DNA from 3 places in the Chryseobacterium sp. HNCC26DJ238 genome. Region 3 is predicted to be linked to each of the others. Evidence: riboswitches for the same ligand, from Rfam matches in the RefSeq annotation. Region 3 holds a riboswitch; each other region holds the start of a gene.
The links. Region 3 has a riboswitch for cobalamin ahead of metE (5-methyltetrahydropteroyltriglutamate--homocysteine S-methyltransferase). Riboswitches for the same ligand answer to the same signal wherever they lie in the genome.
Positions count from the first base shown of each region.

Region 1 (4,846 bases), on a different contig from region 3:
AAACAATAAACAGATATGCTTTTTTCATTTTTGAAATCTTTCTGTTAAAAATTGATTCTCAGGTTCACCCTGTAATTTCTTCCCGGCATGGGGAAATTCTGAATAATACTGTAATTCTGATCCAGCAGATTGTTGACTTCCAGTCCTAATCTGAATTTCCACTTGTTCATTTTAAATTCCCTTGTTCCGGAGATATCACTCGTATACCAGGGCTGCTCAAAATTTCTGTTGATGTTTTCAGACATATGATAGCGTTTCCCTACGTAGATAAAACTGTAATTCAGCTGCCAGTCCTTATAGGTAAGTCCCAGTAATGCACTCCCGTTATTTTTTGCAGTGTATGGAATCTGATTTCTGTAATAAGAAGTAATTTTGGTTTGAGTGACATCCAGAGCCTCGTTGAAAGTGTAGGTAAAGCGGCTGCTTAAGAGAAGGTTTTCAGCAATGAGCCAGATAGCCTGTGCAGAAATATCAATTCCTTTGATTTCCACTTCACCAAGATTGATCATCGTCCATCGGAATTGCTGTCCTTTGGGATAAGCTATAATTTTATCCTGCACTTTATTGTAATAGGCGTCGGCAATCAGATTGATATTTTGTAAAACTCCTGAACGGAAATCTTTATTAAAAGTAAATCCGACATCATATTGGTTGGTGAATTCCGGTTTTAATTGTGAACTTCCCACATCTGTGTAATACAGGTCATTGAACGTCGGCATCCTGAAAATTCTTTTATAAAATCCATGAACCTTAAATTCTGCAGAAAATGGCTGGTAGGAAGCAAATACAGCGGGTGTAAATTCAGAACGGTTTTGAGGTGTCGAAAACAGGGTGTTTTCTATCTTTTCCTGTACGAAAGTTCCCAAAACACTTCCCTGTAATTTAAATTTTTTAAAATCAAATTGTGTTGCCAGTGCGACAAGCTCCGTATTTCTTTCAGGGTAGGCAAATTGTCTTAAATTCGCATCTAAGGTATTATATTGGTAATCCGCCGAAAGGTTGATTTTCCAGAATTTGTAAGGCGTATACTGATGGGCTGTTGATATGTAAATCTCTTTCTGTTTATACGTATTGTCAATTAAGAGAGGCGTACTTTCCGGGTTATCATTGAAATAATGGGTGTAATCATCAGCAAACTTAGAATTGATCTGGAATTTATATTTCGGAGAAAATTCTTTCTCAAAGCTTCCCTGTACAAAAAAGTTTTTATCCCACTGCCTGCTAGAGAAAATAGTATTATTTTTAGTGACGGCTCCGGGTATCCCTCTTTCAGAATCGTAATAGAACGTCTTCAGTTTCCAGGTTCCGTTATTGATTTTTCCAAAAACACCTGCTTCAGCACGCAAGGCTTCAACATCTCCATTGGTTCTTGTTCCATAACGCTCCCATCCGAGGCTTCCGTCAGGTAGGGCAACTCTCTGATGAAATTTGTATTCACCGTTTCCTGTAAGATATTCTGTACTTAAGGCAAGGCTGATGTTACTGCTTATTTTTTGCTCTACCAGTATAGAAGGATTCACAACTCCGAAAGATCCTGAGCGATAGTTAAGGTTAACATTTGTTTTTTTTGAATCTGTGAATACCGGGGTTCTGCTTTGAAGATAAATTGATCCGGAAGAGCCAAAATCTTTTGCAGACTGAAAAATTTCACTTTTCTGACCATTGTACAGAGATATTGATTCCAGGTTATCTAAAGAGAATCTTCCCAGATCTACCGTTCCGTTCTGTGCATTTCCCATCGGTATGCCATCATAAAATACCCCGACATGCTGTGACCCCATTGCACGGATATTGACGGTTTTCATACCGCCGATCCCTCCATAGTCTTTGATCTGAACGCCTGCAAAATAGCGTACAGCATCTGCTACAGATGTGCTGTTTAATTTTTCAAGTTCGGCACCGGTAAGCTTTTGTGATGAAATTACGCCGATTTCCTGCCGTTTCGTATTTAGAATAATGTCCTGTATCATTCTTGTATGAATGGTATCATTTTCTATCTTCTGTGAAAAAACAGAAACAGGGGCAGCCAGTAAAAATAACAGCGCAGCAGAGTAAAAATGCTTATTCATTCAATTCTAATAAAAGCTCTAAAAATGGCTTTGTGAATGATATAAATAGAAGGAATTAACCTATAATTGTTCAGAACAAATAGATTTTTAAACCGACTACGCCTCACTCCACGAAAGCTTCATCTATGATTAATTTAAAAGGTGTCTGACTTGTCAATGTTTTATTATAGGTTAAACATCACTTACAGTAGCGGGTCTGCTTTGGATTTTCACCAAATTCCCTTTTTAAATCAGTGCAAATTTAAGTTTTTAATTCATAAGAGGCAATGAGATATTGTTAATTTTCAGATTGTTTTTTTACAGATACCGTAACTGTTCAGTTTTGTTATGGAAATTTTGTTGCTGTAAATTAATTAGAAATGTAAATTTTAAAGGCAGGAGACAGTATCTTAAAAATTAATAGCGATTAATAAGTGCTTTAAGTGCTTGAATAATTTCAGATGTTGCAGGTATTATCAATATGGGTAAATCAATTTAAAATAGTTATTAATCATCAGAGATAAAAACCTGTTATCTCTGATGACAGAATTTTGATCCGCTTAATTAAAAAACATCCCGGCTAACGGTTTAATATAATTTTGGAAACCATTTTAAAGACAATCCCAGTTTTATAAACGCAGGATGAAATTTATTAATTGTCAAAACAATTTTCTGAATAACAATTTATCTGAAACTAATAAAATTTTATAATATACATTACTATATAAATAATCAAAATATAATGAAATTTATTAAAAAATAAAGAAGTGATTAATATTAACAAAAATGTGATTTTGTTGCAGTTTTATTTTAATGAAAATCAGATAATTGTGTAATTTTTTAATAAATATTACTGTTTTACGTTAATTTGGATTGTTGTTTTAATAAAAAATTAACATATTTGTGATAGATAAATATTAAAATTTATTAACATGAATGTGAAAATTAAAATTTTAACTGTAGGAGTTGTATTCTTTACCGGTTCATCTGTATTTGCACAGGATTCAATCAAAACAAAGCAGATTGATGAAGTCGTAATGGTAGGATATGGTAAACAGAAGCGCAGCCAGCTTACAAGTTCGATCAGTAAAGTAGACGGGGATGATATCAAAGGATTGGTTACTCCAAGTTTTGAAAGTCAGTTGGCGGGAAGGTCTTCCGGAGTACAGGTTACGACGCAGTCAGGTATTGTGGGAGCTGCACCAAGAGTAGTGATCAGGGGGATATCCTCAATTAATTCAGGTACCCGGCCACTTTACATTGTTGACGGAATGCCGATCAATTCCGGAGATCTCGGGGGATATGCAGATGCCAATGCTTTAGGAGATATCAATCCCAATGATATAGAATCCTTTGAAATCCTGAAGGATGGTGCGGCAACAGCCATCTATGGTTCACGGGCAGCTAATGGTGTTGTATTGATTACTACCAAAAAAGGGAAAAAAGGTGCTGCTAAGGTAAGTTTTAACATTGTTAACGGATATGCTTTTCCTTTTAAAACCTTTAATCTTCTTCAGACGCCTGAATTTTTGACCATCTCCAATGAGAAGAGAAGTAATGCAGGTCTGGGCGATTGGGCTTCCGGAAACAGCTACAATACCAATTGGCAAAGGGAAGTTCTTAACAGAGGCGCAGCACAGTCTGATGCTGGCTTATCAGTAAGTGGAGGCAGTGATAAAACAAAATATTACTTTTCATTAGGATATTCTGAACAGGAAGGGATTGCAAAAAGTAATCAGATGAAAAGATATTCTGTGAAATCGAGTTTAGATCACAAATTCAATTCGTGGTTATCAGTCGGTGGGAATATTGCCATCACTAAAACAGATTATTCCGGTCTCAATACCGGAGGAAGCAGTATATCGGGGAATATGTTCAGTGCTGTAAAACAGTTACCCAATACCCCTGTATTTGATGCTGATAACCCAACCGGTTACAACATAAATCTTGCAAACGGATTCATGGGGCAATGGGATAATCTCCAGCCGGTAGGTGAAAATCTTTCAAATATTTCCTACATTCTTGCGAATAATAAGTATCAGTCGAATATTATGAGATCACTTCTCAATCTATATGTAGATGCCAATATTGCAAAAGGCCTTAATTACCGATTTCAGACCAATGTAGATAATGCGGATACTAACGGGCTTCTTTACTGGGATGCGCTGCATGGTGACGGGCGAGGTACCAATGGAAGAATACAAAGTAATAATACCAAATTACTGAGATGGAATATTCAGAATATTCTGTCATATAACAAAACTGTGGCAGATGCTCATAATTTTGCTTTTACAGGAGTTGTAGAATATCAGAAAGATAGTAATAAAAGTTTTTTCGGTGTCGGGACTGATTTATTAGACCGGTTTTTTAACCAGGCTCTGGTGACTGACTCTTACGGAACACAGCAGTCCGGCGGAAGCGCCACGGAGGCAGGCCTTATTTCATACGTTGCCAGACTGTCTTATAATTATAAGCAGAGATATTTCCTTCAGGGATCCATCAGAAGAGACGGGATATCGAAATTAAGTCCCAATACAAGATGGGCAAACTTTACCGGGTATTCTGCGGGGTGGAATATCTCAAATGAAAGTTTTTTTGAAAGAATCAAAAATACAGTCAGTGAATTGAAATTCAGAGGGTCATATTCTGAAACAGGAAATACGGAGATTGGCAGTTATCCTTACATGGGGCTTACCTCTGCCTCCAAATATGGTGCTCTCAACGGCATTGCTTTTACCCAGTTCGGCAACGAGAGACTGGAATGGGAAACCAGTAAAAAAATAGATGCAGGAATAGAT
Region 1 is NZ_JBXUGI010000012.1:5,227-10,072, reverse strand. It holds gene AC2A07_RS12235 (YncE family protein) at 1-28, opposite strand, end outside; gene AC2A07_RS12230 (TonB-dependent receptor plug domain-containing protein) at 45-2,069, opposite strand; cobalamin riboswitch at 2,189-2,337, opposite strand; gene AC2A07_RS12225 (SusC/RagA family TonB-linked outer membrane protein) at 2,981-4,846, shown strand, end outside.
Region 1: another riboswitch for cobalamin. It lies ahead of AC2A07_RS12230 (TonB-dependent receptor plug domain-containing protein); the one in region 3 lies ahead of metE (5-methyltetrahydropteroyltriglutamate--homocysteine S-methyltransferase).

Region 2 (4,846 bases), on a different contig from region 3:
AATATTTTTTTCGTAAGCCAGAATAAATATCCTGAGAGAACAAAAATGACACGAAAAAACAAAAGCAAAGCGCAAATATTCTCTTGATCACGGGATATGTACATTTAAAAATCATAGCCAAAAATAAGCAAATTCATCTAGTATCACAACCTGATACAGAAATAAAATCTGTTAAAATAAAAAAACCATAAACAACTGAATAAAAGATATTTAAAACTTACAGTCATGTAAATATTTATAAATTATTACAGCTATACTTATAATAACATCCCAATAAATTGGATTAATGTTGATACATCAATATATTTGTATCAGAAATTAAGTTAACAAAATTAAACAATATTAAAATGGTTCACAGATATCTTTTAAGCACTCTGTTTATAGCAAGTATTTTGACAGTGTCTTGCCGCCAGGATGATGAAATCGATGAAAAGACAAACGAAGATACTGTTTTTTTAAAAAAGGAGGTCAGTCCGGAAAATGAAAGCTCTGTAACATCCAGAGATTCCATTTATATTATATTGAATGGTATTGATCCTCCGAAAAACGGAACGCACTGGAAAAATGATTCTATCAGGCCAGTGAATAATGATTATAACCCGCCAAAAAACAGTACGCACTGAAAAAGCGAATAGTCAGTAACATCCCATACGACACCAAACATTTATATATAGAAAAAAGCAAAACTAATATTAGTTTTGCTTTTTTTCATAATGAGTTTACTGTGTATATTAAAACACCGGAATTCGATCCGGAATTCATCTTGCAGAAAATGATTAAAATATTGTTCATATTTTACATAAAATTGTTAATTCCGGCAGTTTCATTTTCTTTGTTGCTTTGTCCGATCACCGGACTTACATTTAAAAATTTCGGATTATGCTTTTTTGTCATTTTACCTGTAATGCATTATTTACTCTATGAATTAAGATTGAGAAATGAGTATACTTTTTATGCAAACTTTGGATTCTCAAGATTATTTCTATGGCTGACAACCTTGTTCATTGCATTGACTGTAAAAATAACAACACTATTCATATGAGCAGACTTCATATTGACAGCATTACGAAATCATTTGGACAGAGAAAAATTCTGCAGGACATCTATCTGTCTCTTGAAACAGGGAAAACTGCAGGTCTTATCGGTAGAAACGGATGCGGCAAATCTACTTTGTTACAGATCATTTTCGGTACAACCAGAGGAAATAATAAGTATATAAAATTCAATGATACTGTTCTTAAAAATCAATTTGACAGAAATAGCAGAATTGTTTATCTGCCACAATATCCTTTTTTACCCAAGAATGTGAAGGTTAAAAATTTAGTACATCTTTTCTGCAATCCTGAAAATTCTGAAGTAATTAAAAAATCAGATCTAACAAAATCTTTTATAAACAAAACTTCTCATCAGTTATCAGGTGGTGAAGTAAGACTCCTGGAGACAATGCTGATCATATTTTCTTCAGCAGAATTTGTATTACTTGACGAACCTTTTCACAGTCTCTCACCAAAAACCGTCTCTGAGGTAAAAAAAATAATTCTTGAGCAGTCAAAATATAAAGGTTTCATCATTTCCGGTCACCAGTACCAGGATATACTTGATATTTCGGACGACCTCTACCTGCTTGCAGATAGTCATTTGAAATTAATAAAAGATTTAGCGGAATTGAAAAAATACAATTACCTGTCAAAAAATATTTAATTTTATATCTTTGACCTATAAATATTCTTTATAATGAGGTTTATCAACAAAGCAATTTATCTGCCCGTTTTTATTATTTTTTCGTTTTCACTTATTTTTGCACAAAACAAAGTTCCTTTTGGCGTTGTAAAAGCTGAAGAAGGATACGCAATGGTACGGGTTCATAAAGAAGATTACCGAAAAATTGTAGACAAAATCCGTATGAAAAGAGGGGATGTATTCGTTTATGTAAAGCCGGCACCCGGTGAAACCGAATGGATATGGATTAAATACCCGGAAAAGGACGAAACCGAAAAACCTTTTGTAAGATACGACAGCCTTACAAAAGAAGGAATGGTGAATAAAGGCAGGATTGCATTTATAGATCAACTGCCGCAATATACCCCATCTAAATCTAAAAACGGGAAATCGCTAATTTTTACCGATAATAACAATCCAAAAATTCCCACTTCACAGAGAAGCAAAGTCGTTATCGACATCTATCCTTCCAACGCAGGCTTTCGTAAACAGGTGAAAGATGCAGATGGAAATATTACTGCGATAGACAAAGTAAAACCATGGGGAATTGATAAAGAATTACCAGAGGGAATGACAGAAATAAAATCAATCAGGGTGCAGCAGCCGGGAAGAGGTTCTGTTTTTGTAAGAGAAGCTATAAAAAATATGTTCCAGCCTACAATGAATTTTGAAAACATTGGAGTCACCTCGATCGATAATGACCATATTTTCCTCTATATGATTAATGGTTCCGGTGCAAACAGATATACAACACTTTGGACTATTAAGGAAGGAAAGGTAATGAGCCAGATTATTTTTAAAAATCCTGAATAATTCAGCTATTTATCTTTATTTTTGTATTTGAAAGTATTTGCCTTTAGCACCTTGCTGAACACAAATACTATCAGGGAATTGGTTCTGCTTAGGTGCAGATGAAAAGGGAACCGTGTGCAAATCACGGACTGTCGCGCAACTGTAAAGTAACTTAGGTCTTTATTAAAATCCACTGTAGCAATAAATATGGGAAGGAAATAAAGATGTTACAAGTCAGGAGACCTGCCTCTTCCTTCAGACAAAAAAAACTTCCGCGGTTTGAAGTTGTTGATCTCATGGCATATTTCCGGAATTTACTGTTCCTGACCTTTCTGTCTGTTTCAATATTCTTCACTTCCGCTTAATTAATAATGAATATGACTACAGAAGAACGAATTGAAAATTCAGAAACCCGTATCTTTAAAGCGGTTTTCCCTAATACAACCAACCATTATGACACTCTTTTCGGCGGCACAGCAATGCAGTTGATGGATGAAGCCGCATTTATTACAGCAACTCGCTTTGCAAGAAAAAGAGTGGTCACAGTAAGCAGTGATAAAATTGATTTTAAAAAACCTATTCCTGCAGGAACCATCGTAGAGCTGATTGGAAAAGTAATTCATGTCGGTAAAACGAGTATGAAAGTAAATGTGGAAATCTATACCGAGCAGATGTACTCTTATGAGAGGGAAAAAGCAATTGTAGGAGATTTTACTTTCGTAGCTATTGATGAATTCAAAAAACCGATACAGATCCTCTAAAGAGCAGATAGCTGTACCGAATTGATATAGAAAAGATATCTGTTAATTTAAATTTTAAAAGTCTGTTTAATTTTTGAATAAATTAAACAGACTTTTTTATTAATAAGATTAATGTAAGCCACTCATTCAGAAATAACGAAGCCTTCTAAAATTCTGAAACATGGATCATCTGTAACTCAAATTTATCTCAGAACCTTCTCACTTTTCAGATTACCATCCATCAACAGCTGAAAAGCTTCTCCCATTTCATCGGAAGCCCTGCTGATCGCATTTTCAAGCATATGCCTGATCTGCTTCTCCGATACTGCTGATTCAGTCCAGCTTTTTCCCGAAGTATAAGAATTGAGGATAAAAGGCATTATTCTGTCAATCGCACATGCAAAAATGGCATCAGGTGTTTTTTCTTCTTCAAACTCTAACCACAGTTGATAAAATTCTGTACGGACAGGCTCATCCAGGATTCCGAAAATATTTTGAGCAGACAGTTTTTCTCTTTCAAATTTACCAGCCATAGCTACTTCGTCAAAAAGGAAGGTATCACCAGCTTCGATCTCAACCAGATCATGTATAGACAACATTCTTATAACCCTAAGGAGATCAATATCTGCTCTGTTTTTAGCATAAGGAAAAAGAATCTGAGCTAAAACAATGATCTGCCAGGAATGTTCTGCAGTATTTTCCCTTCTCGAATCGTCAGCATTGAAGTTTCTCCGCTGTACATTTTTTAATGCGTCGACTGCTATAATAAAGTCAATTTCTTTCTGGATTTTCATATTTCAAAAATAGGAATTACAGAGAATACAAAGCAAATTACATAATAAATTAAACCCTGCTGAACACTTTTAGACAGGATTACTATTTTAATAAAATGCAATTAAAATTCTATTCTGAGATCATAAGCATGACTTACTAAAATGACGACTTTATCATCATATTCGCTCAGCACAGCATCAGCATCCTCATAGCTCCCGTCATCGCCTTTCTTCTGAACCTTTATTTCCCCAAACCCTATAGTTTCTCTGGGTATTTCTAATGAATAATGATTTTCACTTTGATGATACGTTAAATTTTCTGTTATAAAATCAATGTACTGCATGATAATTATTTTTTTTGTTATTGTTAACCAGGAATCAGAGAAATAAAATATTTCTGTATCCACAATAAGCTATTTCTATTCCAAAAGCGGATCAAAATCTGTAAAAATCTAATAAATATTGACTTTAAAAAACTATTTTTTAAAATTTAAAATGAATCGATAAAATTTATTATACTGAAAATCAATTCTTTAAAATAAAATATTAAATAAATTCACTACTTTGTATTGCATATTACCATTTTAATTACATATCTTTGTAATGTAGAATCGGAGAAGTTTAACCAGCTGGGAACTTCAATTGATTTTATATAACTAACTAACAAAACTTATCAAAGATGAATACTGAAAATACCAAAGCGCAAATGCGAAAAGGGATTCTGGAATTCTGTATTTTAAGTCTTATCAATAATCGCGAAATGTATGTTTCTGATTTGATCGATGAACTAAAAAAAGGAAAACTGGATGTGGTGGAAGGAAC
Region 2 is NZ_JBXUGI010000016.1:70,561-75,406, reverse strand. It holds gene AC2A07_RS15385 (helix-turn-helix domain-containing protein) at 1-91, opposite strand, end outside; gene AC2A07_RS15380 (hypothetical protein) at 348-623, shown strand; gene AC2A07_RS15375 (ATP-binding cassette domain-containing protein) at 1,039-1,701, shown strand; gene AC2A07_RS15370 (SGNH/GDSL hydrolase family protein) at 1,735-2,532, shown strand; cobalamin riboswitch at 2,595-2,776, shown strand; gene AC2A07_RS15365 (acyl-CoA thioesterase) at 2,889-3,272, shown strand; gene AC2A07_RS15360 (HD domain-containing protein) at 3,455-4,045, opposite strand; gene AC2A07_RS15355 (hypothetical protein) at 4,147-4,368, opposite strand; gene AC2A07_RS15350 (PadR family transcriptional regulator) at 4,704-4,846, shown strand, end outside.
Region 2: another riboswitch for cobalamin. It lies ahead of AC2A07_RS15365 (acyl-CoA thioesterase); the one in region 3 lies ahead of metE (5-methyltetrahydropteroyltriglutamate--homocysteine S-methyltransferase).

Region 3 (4,846 bases):
TTTAAAGAAGAAGATCAGAAAGGGAATGATTTCTTGAGCGAAGTCGTGATTCTCTGGGAAAAGGCAGCAGATGAATTTTCAGAAAAAGGAGTGGCTGAAAGAGTCGTGAAAATCCGGATATCCATTGTTCTTTCCGAAAAAGAGGGTGCTTTGAAAAAAATGGCTGTTCCTGTAAAATTGGGGGTCGGATCACCACTCGGAACAGGAAAACAATATATCCCATGGATTCATATTGATGATCTTTCTTCTGTTTTTGAATTTGCTATGAAAAATGAAGACATGAAAGGTGCCTATAACGCATCAGCACCACAACATACTGATAATGAAAATTTCACAAAAGAAATTGCAGAGGTTTTAGAAAAACCTATGTTTATGCCTAATATTCCCGGATTTATAATGAAACTGATTTTTGGCGAACTGTCTGCAGCGTTGTTAGAAGGCTCAAGAACTTCATCTGAAAAGCTCCAGAATGCAGGCTTTCACTTTAAGTTTCCAAATCTGAAAGATGCATTGGGAGATCTTCTGAAAAAAAATTAATCAAAAAAAACATCATTTAAAAAGACTGCCTCATCTATGCAAAATAAAAATGTACATATCGAAAAGACCGAAATTCTTTCCCAAAACTGGTACACATTAAAAAAGATCACCTTCAATATCAGGAAAAAAGACGGTACCGCTGAAACCCAGAGCAGGGAAGCCTATGACAGGGGTAACGGGGCGGTGATTTTATTATACAATACAGATAAAAAAACAGTAATTTTAACCCGGCAATTCAGGATGCCTACCTATATCAACGGAAATGAAACAGGAATGCTGATTGAAGCCTGTGCAGGTTTATTGGATAACGACCATCCTGAAGAATGTATAAAAAGGGAAACTGAGGAAGAAACGGGGTATAAAATAAAAGAGGCTCACAAAATTTTTGAAGCGTATATGTCACCCGGATCCGTTACCGAAATCCTGTATTTTTTCATCGCTGAATATTCTATTGAAATGAAGATGAACAATGGTGGCGGCCTTGAAGAGGAAGGAGAAGATATCGAAGTTCTGGAGATCAGTTTCGAAAAAGCTCTTGATATGATTGATACTGGTGAAATTAAAGATGCAAAAACCATCATGTTACTTCAACATCTGCGTATCAAAAACTTAGTATAGATTTATTTAAAATAAAAATTATGAAATTTCAATTTTTGATTATCCTTTTTCTTGTTTTTTCTACTGCGTTACCGGGTCAGAAAAATGAAGTTTTGAGTACAAAGGATCAACATGCTGTTGAGCATTTTAAAAATAAATATAAAAAGAAAAATCACAAGAAATTTGAAGGTAAGATCAGCTTAAAAGACAATCAGATCAGTTATGATGATAAAGTGATTTTTTTTGACAAGTCTGATAAAACATCAATTTCAATACTGCAGCAGGGACTCATCTATCCGCAGCTTCTCACAGATTATCAGATGCAGAAATTTCTGGATGAGACGACGGATAAAACTCAGAAAAGATTTTTAAAATTACAGAAGGATCCGAAAGCTTCTTTTGATGTTAATAATATCAATGTAAAAATTTCTGAACTTCCTTTTTTACAGTTTAATGAGAAAGTCAAAAGATTCAGGCTTATTACAAGAAACAGAAACCTGCCCAATTCGATTAATTATCTTATCGAACTGACCAATTCTAAAGCGGTCAAAAATCTGAGCATAGAGGAATTTGTAAAAGATGCTAAACTGACGTATCTTGATCAGGAATAAGGTGAAGAATGAAGATCTTATTAAATTAAAAAAGGATGTATTACCTGTCGAGAAATCTTAGTGTAAGAGTTCTGCTAATTGATAACATTTATGATTTAGCATTTTAGGAAGTTATTCTCACTATTTTAAATTTCTTAAATACTTAATCCATGTGTATTCTTCACTTCAGCCATTACAAAAGTGCTGTGTGTACTTCCTATAGAATCAACGGAGCCGAGTTTATTAAAGACAAAATCCTGATAATGTTTCATATCTCTTACCTGAACTTTCAGTAAAAAATCAAAATCACCTGAAATGTTGTAACATTCTGCAACCTCATCTATATTCAGAATATCTTCTACAAACTGATTCCCCACGGAACGGTCATGAATTTTCAGTTTTACCTGGCAGAAAACCGTAAAACCGCGATTCAGTTTTTCAGCATTCAAAACTGCTGCATAATACTGAATGTAGCCATCCTGTTCAAGTCTTTTGACACGCTCAAAAACAGGTGAAGTAGACAGGTTAACAGCAGCTGCCAATTCCTTGACCGTTAATTTCGCATTCTTTTGCAGGATTCGAAGCAACTGAAGATCCTTTTCATCAAGTCTTTCCACAGAATAATATTCTTTTTAAATTTACAATTTTCAAATATACAGAATATTTAACTTTTAAAATAAATTAGAAAAGAATTATATGCTTAATTTTTAGTTTAAATCCAATGATTCAGCTTCAATTTATACCTTTGACACATAAATTGTTCTTTTACATACTTCATCAACGGAAAAGGTTCTGTATAAAGCAGATTAATAGGGAATCGTGTGCAAATCACGAGCTGTCGCGCAACTGTAAGTAATATACCAAAAGTTTTTGTCCTTGAAATATCCACTGTTAAAACGGGAAGGATGGCAAAAACTGTTACAAGTCAGGAGACCTGCCTGTTCCGAATGATCAATGCTCCCGCGACTGGAGTTTTTGGATTTATAGATGATACATTTTGGTTTATTTGATTTAATATTTTGTGGAATGTAAACGCAAAGATTTTGTTGCTGATGCATTGATTCAGAAAGCAAAGAATTGCGATAAACAGCTTATGAATACTGTTAAGCTTTGAAATCAATTTATTGATTAACTCTTTGCCTTTATAACTGTTTTCAAGTTTAAATTAAATTTTGCAATGAAAAGTTACAGCCATTTAAAATTTGATTTTATGTCAGACTTAACTGGGATTTTTAAATTTTAAGTCAAAAACCATTTCCAAGTGTATCTAAAATTCTAAAAACTCTTTAAGCAAAAGCATTACGAAGCATCCTAAAAGAACTTTATGATTATTATTTAATTAAAAGTTAAAAAAAATGCAAACACACTTACTTGGCTACCCGCGTATTGGCAGCAACAGAGAACTCAAAAAAGCCTGTGAACAGTATTGGTCAGGCAAAATAACTTCAGACGAACTGCTGGAAGTTGGGAATACCATCAGGGAAAATAATTGGAAACTCCAGCATGAAGCAGGAATCGATCTTATTTCCTGTAATGATTTCTCCTATTATGATCAGGTTCTCGACATGACGTTAACCGTTGGAGCAATTCCTGAACGGTATGAGGAAATTGCTTTCAAAAAATCTGAAACTGATCTTTATTTTGCAATGGCCAGAGGCATCCAGAAAGACGGTCTGGATATTACTGCGATGGAAATGACCAAATGGTTTGATACGAATTACCATTACATTGTCCCTGAATTCCGGAAAAACCAGGAGTTTACATTATTCTCGAATAAAATCATTCAGGAATACATCAGTGCAAAAAAGACAGGGGTGACTGCAAAACCTGTGATCATCGGATTACTCACTTATCTGTTACTGGGAAAAGAAAAGGGAGAAGCTTTTGACAAATTGGATTTAGTGCAAAATTTACTTCCTGTTTATATCCGGATCTTAAAAGAGCTTGAGAATCACGGAGCGGAATACATTCAGTTTGATGAACCGTTTTTAGCATTAGATCTTAGCGGAAAAGCAAAAGAAGCTTATCAGCATGTCTATACTGAAATCAGAAATCATTTTCCCAATCTGAAATTTATTGTTGCTACTTACTTTGAAGGATTAAAAAACAATCTTTCTTTAGTATTTGCTCTTCCGGTCGATGTTTTACATATTGATCTTGTCCGTTGTCCTGAACAGCTGGATGAGGTTTTGGATACGATTCCAAATACGCTTAGCATTTCACTGGGAGTTGTTGACGGAAGAAATATCTGGAAAAATGATTTCAGCACGTCACTTGCGCTGATCAGAAAAGCTGTATTGAAGTTGGGTACAGACAGGGTGTTCATCGCACCTTCCTGTTCACTCCTCCATACTCCTTTTGATCTGGACTCTGAAAGAAATGAAGCCATTCTCTCTCCTGAAATCAAACAGTGGATGGCTTTTGCCAGGCAGAAAGTCTATGAAATTGTCAGTTTAAAAAAACTGGCTTCAGAAAATCCAAATTATACTGTTTTACAGGTTTTAGCAGAAAACAAAAAGGCCATTGAAAATCGTAAAACTTCTGAATTAATTCACAATCAGAATGTTAAAAACCGCAGTAAGGAAACAACTGAAAAAAATGCCCGGAGAAATTCGTCTTTCAGTATAAGAAAAGAAGAACAGCAGAGGATTCTTCAGCTACCCCTGTTTCCTACTACAACGATCGGTTCATTTCCACAGACGGCAGAAGTGAGAACCTGGAGAGCAAAGTTCAAAAAGGGTGAACTGAATCCTGAACAATATGATCTATTATTGAAACAGGAAACTGAAAGAACAATTCGCTGGCAGGAAGAAATTGGAATTGATGTTCTTGTTCATGGAGAATTTGAGCGGAATGATATGGTGGAATACTTCGGCGAACAGTTGGAAGGATTTGCTTTCACACAAAATGGCTGGGTTCAGAGTTACGGAAGTCGCTGCGTGAAACCTCCTGTGATTTTCGGAGATGTTCACAGACCAAAACCTATGACCGTGTACTGGTCGGAATATGCCCAATCTTTGACAAAAAACTGGGTAAAAGGGATGTTAACGGGACCGGTAACCATTCTTCAATGGTCTTTTGTCCGTGATGATCAGCCACGTTCGCTAACCTGTAAACAGATT
Region 3 is NZ_JBXUGI010000008.1:183,945-188,790, forward strand. It holds gene AC2A07_RS09825 (TIGR01777 family oxidoreductase) at 1-537, shown strand, start outside; gene nudK (GDP-mannose pyrophosphatase NudK) at 574-1,155, shown strand; gene AC2A07_RS09835 (hypothetical protein) at 1,176-1,745, shown strand; gene AC2A07_RS09840 (Lrp/AsnC family transcriptional regulator) at 1,880-2,341, opposite strand; cobalamin riboswitch at 2,495-2,680, shown strand; gene metE (5-methyltetrahydropteroyltriglutamate--homocysteine S-methyltransferase) at 3,080-4,846, shown strand, end outside.